DNA from 2 places in the Streptomyces sp. NPDC050161 genome. Region 1 is predicted to be linked to the other one. Evidence: riboswitches for the same ligand, from Rfam matches in the RefSeq annotation. Region 1 holds a riboswitch; the other holds the start of a gene.

Region 1 (3,398 bases):
CCGATGCGGGCCTCGGCGATCTCGCCGTCCGGGCCGAGCGCCGCCCGGCAGCAGCTGCGGAACGCCCGTGCCCAGCGGTGGGTCAGGAAGTTGGTGCGGTCCGCGCCGAGCATGCCGCGCAGCAGCTGCCGCTGGATGTCGTCGGGCAGCATCGCGAAGTACTCGGCGGGCGCCCACGGCGTGTGGGAGAAGTGCGCGATCCGCAGGTCGGGGCGGAGCGCGCGGAGCATCCCGGGGGCCAGCGCCAGGTGGTAGTCCTGGATGAGGACCGCGGCGCCCGGTGCGGCGGCCTCGGCGAGCGCGTCGGCGAAGGCCGCGTTGTACGCCTCGTAGGCCGCCCACTGCGTACGGAAGTCCGTATCGAAGGCGGGTTCCAGGGGCGTCTGGTAGAGCATGTGGTGGACGAACCACAGCACGGAGTTGGCGATGCCGTTGTAGGCGGCGGCGTGCACCTCCGCGGGGATGTCCAGCATCCGGACGCGCTGTCCACCGGTGTCGTCCGGGTCGAGGTCGCCGCCGGTGCGCCGGACGGCCGCGCGGTCGCCGTCGCCGAGCGCGGCGCACACCCAGACCGCGTCGGTGTCGGGGCCGATGGCCGACAGGCCCGAGACGAGACCGCCGCCGCCGCGCTTGGCGGTCAGCGTGCCGTCGGCTGCCCGGGTGTAGGAGACCGGACCGCGATTGGAGGCGACGAGCACCTCGGCAGGCTTGCGTTCGGAGACCATGCGGCGAGAGTAGACGGACGGGGTGCCGCCCGCGCGCCTTCAGGCCGCCCGGCGTTCCGCGTACTCCGGTATTTCGGCCATCGGGGGCCGTTCCTCGGTGTCCACGTCGGTGGTGCGGGGCACGAAACCGGATTCGCCGCGGTCGAACTGGGTGAGCCGGGGCCGCACCAAGTGGCCGCGGGCCAGCCGGAGTTGGGCCGTGCGGTAGATGGCAGCCGCCATCCGGCCGAGTGCCTGGCCGTCCTGGTGGCGGTGCTTGCGGACGCCGACGTCCACCTGGGCGAGCGCGTCCAGGCCGACGGTGTGCAGGGCGTCGACCAAGAGGCCCAGCTCTACGCCGTAGCCGACCGGGAACGGCAGGCGCTCCAGCAGTGAGCGGCGGGCCGCGTACTCGCCGCCCAGGGGCTGCACGAAGCCGGCCAGTTGCGGCCAGTGGAGGTTGAGGAGGGGGCGCGCCACCAGTTCGGTGACCCGGCCGCCCTGTCCGGCACCTGAGCCGGGCGCGCCGCCGGTCTCCAGCGGCCGGTCGTACATCGCCTTCACGAACTGGATGTCCGGATCGGTCAGCAGCGGGCCGACGATGCCGGAGACGAAGTCCGGTGAGAAGGCGCGCAGGTCGGCGTCGACGAAGCAGACGATGTCGCCGCGGGTCGCCAGCAGCGAGCGCCAGAGCACCTCGCCCTTGCCGGGGAGCGCGGGCAGCCGCGGCAGGACGGTGTCACGGTGCACGACGCGCGCGCCGGCCGCCGCCGCGACCTCGGCGGTGCGGTCGGTGGAGCCGGAGTCCAGCACCACCAACTCGTCAACCAGAGGCACATCGGGGGTCATCAGCGCGGCGCGGATGGCCGCGGCGATGGTGCCGACCGTGGCCTCCTCGTCGAGTGCGGGCAGCACCACGCTGACCGTCCTGCCGGTCTGCCGCTTGGCGTCGAGCAGCTGCCCGAGCGGGCGGTCGGCAGCGGACCAGGAGCGGTGCTCAAGCCAGCGCTCCACCTCTTCCAGCACGTCTTCGACTCCTCGGTGCGCGCCGTATCAGCGGCGCATGTGATCCATCTCGCGGTTCGGACGACTATCTCAACCGTCAGGGCCTTCGGTTACAGTCTTGAACAACGCGGACGACCGTCGCATGCCGGGGTCTCCGCACCACAAACGCCTGGGATTTTGCCCAGTGCCATACCGCTCATCCAGAGGGGCAGAGGGATACGGCCCGTTGAAGCCCCGGCAACCCTCCAGCCGGTCTTGCCGCCAGGACGTGAACGTCCCGCGCGCGTGAGGCTCCCGGCTAGGGAAGGTGCCAAATCCGTCTCGTGGCGAGATGCGCCCCGAGGAAGATGAGGAGAAAGGGCCTCCCTCCATGGCTGTGCAAGCTACTGAAGTCACCGAAAACGCTTCCTCCGTCGCTCTGGGTCCTGCCGTCGCGCTCTCCTGCCGCGAATGCGGCGAGCGTTTCGACCTCGGCCCGATCTTCGCCTGTGCGACCTGTTTCGGGCCGCTCGAAGTGGCGTACGACCTGCCGAGTGGCGACCCCGAGGGACTGCGGAAGCGGATCGAGGCCGGTCCCGACAACATCTGGCGCTATGCGCCGCTGCTGCCCGTCCCCGAGGACGTGGCCGAGAAGCCGAACCTCAACCCCGGCTTCACCAAGCTCGTCAAGGCCGACAACCTCGCCCGTGAGCTGGGTGTCACCGGCGGCCTGTACGTCAAGGACGACTCCGGCAACCCGACGCACTCCTTCAAGGACCGGGTCGTCGCCATCGCCGTGGAAGCCGCCCGCGCCTTCGGCTTCACCACCCTGTCCTGCTCGTCGACCGGCAACCTCGCCGGCGCGGTGGGCGCGGCGGCGCGCCGGGCCGGCTTCAAGTCCTGCGTCTTCATCCCGCACGACCTGGAGGCGGGCAAGGTCGTCATGGCCGCGGTCTACGGCGGCGACCTGGTCGGCATCGAGGGCAATTACGACGACGTCAACCGCTTCTGCAGCGAGCTGATCGGCGATCCGCTCGGCGAGGGCTGGGGCTTCGTCAACGTCAACCTCCGTCCGTACTACGGCGAGGGCTCCAAGACGCTCGCGTACGAGATCTGCGAGCAGCTGGGGTGGCGGCTCCCGGACCAGATCGTCATTCCGATCGCGTCGGGCTCGCAGCTGACGAAGATCGACAAGGGTCTGAAGGAGCTGATCGCCCTCGGCCTCGTCGAGGACCGGCCCTACAAGATCTTCGGCGCCCAGGCGGAGGGCTGCTCGCCGGTCTCGACGGCGTTCAAGGCCGGTCACGACGTGGTGCGCCCGCAGAAGCCGGACACCATCGCCAAGTCGCTGGCGATCGGCAACCCGGCCGACGGTCCCTACGTCCTGGACATCGCGCGCCGTACCGGCGGTGCGGTGGAGGATGTGAACGACGAGCAGGTCGTGGACGCGATCAAGCTGCTGGCCCGGACGGAAGGGATCTTCGCGGAGACCGCGGGCGGTGTGACCGTCGGCGTGACCAAGAAGCTCATCGACGAGGGGCTGCTCGACCCGTCCCTGACCACCGTCGTCCTGAACACCGGTGACGGCCTCAAGACGCTTGACGCCGTCGCCCCGACCACGGGCCCCACGGCCACCATCCGCCCGAGCCTGGACGCGTTCCGCTCGGCCGGTCTGGCCGGCTGACCCGTCCCGCCCGCCGCCGCTCGCCC
Region 2 (3,398 bases), on a different contig from region 1:
TGGCGGCCCAGCGCGACCCCAGCGGCCCCGGCGTCGCCTACCTCGCCCATGTGGTGGGCTTCGCCCTCGGCTTCCTCTACGCGTGGGGCCGCTACCGGGGCGCTAGTGTGGTGGCCACCAGGGGGAACGCACCGGCGACCGAGGGAGAGAGCCAGCAGTGATCACGTCGATCGTGCTCATCAAGACCAGCGTGGACCAGATCCCGGAGATCGCCGAGAAGATCGCCGCGCTGGAAGGCGTCAGCGAGGTCTACTCCGTCACGGGCGCCCACGACCTCATCGCCATGGTCCGCGTCGCCGCCCACGACGACCTCGCCGACGTCATTCCCGGCCGGATCAGCAAGGTGCCGGGTGTCGCCTCCACGGAGACCCACATCGCCTTCCGTACGTACTCCCAGCACGACCTGGAGGCGGCGTTCGCGATCGGGCTCGACGCGTAGGCGCTGCGCTGGGCTGTTTCCCACGTTGCCGGCTTTCCCGCCGTGGGGGATTTCCGCCGTTGCGCCTGCGGCGGGCTGTTGGCGCTGCGCGGGGCTGTTCGGGTGCGGGGCCGGACCTCCGGACTTCGTCCTGCGGTCCGGCCCCTCCCGTATGTGTGTGGGGGAATGGGGGGGTGCGCGTCGTCGGTTGGGCGCGCCTCTGTCTCCTCAGCGGGTTGCGTCGGGGACGCAACGGCCTTCTTCCGTGCGGTAGTTCCAGCGGGCGCCGTCCGTCACCAGTTCCTTCACGGCCCGTACGAAGCGGTCGATGTGCTCGTCGGGGGTGCCGGCGCCGAAGCTGACCCGGATGGCGTTCAGTGAGCGCTCGCCGGGGGCCGCCTCGGGGGCGCCGCACTCGCCGGGCTCGTCCGGTTCGCCGCCCAGCAGGGTGCGCACCAGCGGGTGCGCGCAGAACAGGCCGTCGCGCACACCGATGCCGTACTCGGCCGACAGTGCGGCAGCGAAGTGCGAGCTGTTCCAGCCGTCGACGACGAACGAGAGGACGCCGACCCGGGGGGCGTCGTCGCCGAACAGCGACAGCACCCTGACCTCGGGCACCTCGGCCAGCCCCGCCGTGACCCGGGCGATCAGCTCCTGCTCGCGGGCGACCAGGGTGTCGAATCCGGCCTCGGTCAGTGCCTGGCAGGCCGAGGCGATCGCGTAGGCACCGATGACGTTCGGCGAACCGGCCTCGTGCCGGGCCGCGCTGGTGTGCCACTCGACGTCCACGCCGCCGTCCGTACGCCGCGCGACCTTGCGGCTGGCGCCGCCGCCCGCCAGGTACGGCTCGGCATCCCGCAGCCAGTCGGCGCGGCCGGCCAGCACGCCCGAGCCGAACGGCGCGTAGAGCTTGTGTCCGGAGAAGGCGATCCAGTCCACGTCGAGTTCGGCGATGTCGACGGGGTGGTGCGGGGCCAACTGCGCGGCGTCCAGGACGATCCGGGCGCCGTGTGCGTGCGCGGCGGCGGCCAACTCCCGCACCGGCCACAGCTCACCGGTCACGTTCGAGGCACCGGTCACGCAGACCAGGGCGGGGCCGTGGGGTTCGCGCTCGGCGAGGGCCGTCTCCAGTGTGTCGACGGCCTGCTGCGGGGTGCGCGGCGCGTTGAGGTACGTCACCTCGGCGCCGGGGCACTGCTCCCAGGGCAGCAGCGACGCGTGGTGCTCGGTCTCGAAGACGAACACCCGGGTGTGCGGCGGCAGTACGGCGGCCAGCAGGTTCAGCGAGTCGGTGGTGGACCGGGTGAAGACCACCTGGTCGTCGGGGCGGCACCCCAGGAAGTCCCCGATCGTGGTGCGGGCGTTCTCGAACAGGTCGGTGGAGAGCTGCGAGAGGTACCCGGCGCCGCGGTGCACGCTGCCGTAGTACGGCGCGTAGCCCGCCACGTCGTCCCAGACCCGCTGGAGCGCCGGGGCGCTCGCCGCGTAGTCCAGCGCGGCGTAGTCGACCTCGCCGCCGGTGACCAGCGGCACCAGGACATCTCGCCCCAGAACGGCCAGCGGGGCACAAACGGAACTGTCGGCGGCAACGGCGGAAACAGGCATGGCGAACTCCCGTGAGAGAAAGGCGAATTCACTGCGTGCGGGCGTACGACAGCGCGGCGACGCAGTGTGAAAGGAAAAAGCAGAAAGCGGAAAAGGGGCCTTCGGGCCCTATCGCATTCGCTGGTTCACGGAAGATCTCCCTCGAAGACCAGGATCCCTGGCGAGGGATCCGCGCTTGCCGCAGACCTCGCTGACTGCGGCCTGGTCATCACCCGGGGCACCCCGCCACGGACGGAGGGTTGCCGGACAGCGGGCCGGGGCCATATCGCTGTCACTCGTGACCTGGGCAGAATCATGCCACACGCTCCGTACGGCGCAAGCCCGGTCCAGTTTTTGAGATCAAACCGGGCCGGGCTCACATCCGCACGCCGCAACTGCGGCGCCGCGCTCAGGCGTTGCTGGCCGCCACCCAGCGCTCCAGGGCCCGCTTGGCCGCACCGGAGTCGATCGAATCGGCGGCCCTGCCGATCGCCGCCCCGATCTGCTCGGTCAGCGGCGCGTCGGTCAGCTCCAGCGCCACCAGCGCGGCGGCGGCGTTCAGCAGCACCGCCTCCCGCACCGGACCGCGCTCCCCGTCCAGCAGCCGCCGCGCCACGTCGGCGTTGTACGACGCGTCGGCGCCGCGCAGCGCCGCCACGGGCACCAGCGGGATACCGACGTCCCGCGGGTCGAAGGCCACCTCCCGCACCGCGCCGTTGCGGACGATCCACACCCGGGACGTCGCCGTCGTCGTCAGCTCGTCGAGCCCGTCGTCGCCGCGGAACACCAGGGCGGACGAGCCGCGCTCGGCCAGTACACCGGCCAGGATCGGCGCCATCCGGGCGTCCGCGACACCGGTCGCCTGCGCCCGCACCTTGGCGGGGTTGGTCAGCGGGCCCAGCACGTTGAACGTGGTCCTGATGCCCAACTCCCGCCGGGCGGGCGCCACGTGCCGCAGCGACGGGTGGAACTTCACCGCGAAGCAGAACGTGATGCCCGCTTCGTTCGCCACCTCGGCGACCCGCCGCGGCGACAGGTCGAGCGCGACACCCAGCTTCTCCAGCACGTCGGACGCGCCGCTCGCCGACGACGCCGCGCGGTTGCCGTGCTTGACGACCTTCACGCCGGTGCCGGCCACCACGATCGACGACATCGTGGAGATGTTGACGGTCTTGGCGCCGTCACCGCCGGTGCCGACGATGTCCACGCTCGGCCCCGGCACCTCGATCAGCCGCGCGTGGTCGTACATCGCGCGCACCAGCCCGGAGATCTCCGCGACGGTCTCCCCCTTGGCCCGCAGCGCCACCGCGAAACCGGCGATCTGCGCGTCGCTGGCCTCGCCGCGCATGATCCGGTCCATCGCCCAGGCGGTGTCGTCGGCGGCGAGGTCACGGCC

Evidence for each region. Region 1 has a riboswitch for S-adenosylmethionine ahead of thrC (threonine synthase). Riboswitches for the same ligand answer to the same signal wherever they lie in the genome.
Region 2: another riboswitch for S-adenosylmethionine. It lies ahead of ACIBK8_RS14105 (aminotransferase class V-fold PLP-dependent enzyme); the one in region 1 lies ahead of thrC (threonine synthase).

Annotation. Positions count from the first base shown of each region.
Region 1 covers NZ_JBITJM010000022.1:79,021-82,418, reverse strand. The annotation lists gene ACIBK8_RS29120 (trehalose-6-phosphate synthase) at 1-725, opposite strand, end outside; gene ACIBK8_RS29115 (glucosyl-3-phosphoglycerate synthase) at 765-1,730, opposite strand; SAM riboswitch class I at 1,903-2,063, shown strand; gene thrC (threonine synthase) at 2,080-3,372, shown strand.
Region 2 covers NZ_JBITJM010000006.1:384,128-387,525, forward strand. The annotation lists gene ACIBK8_RS14095 (rhomboid family intramembrane serine protease) at 1-161, shown strand, start outside; gene ACIBK8_RS14100 (Lrp/AsnC family transcriptional regulator) at 158-439, shown strand; gene ACIBK8_RS14105 (aminotransferase class V-fold PLP-dependent enzyme) at 647-2,023, opposite strand; SAM riboswitch class IV at 2,190-2,306, opposite strand; gene trpD (anthranilate phosphoribosyltransferase) at 2,412-3,398, opposite strand, start outside.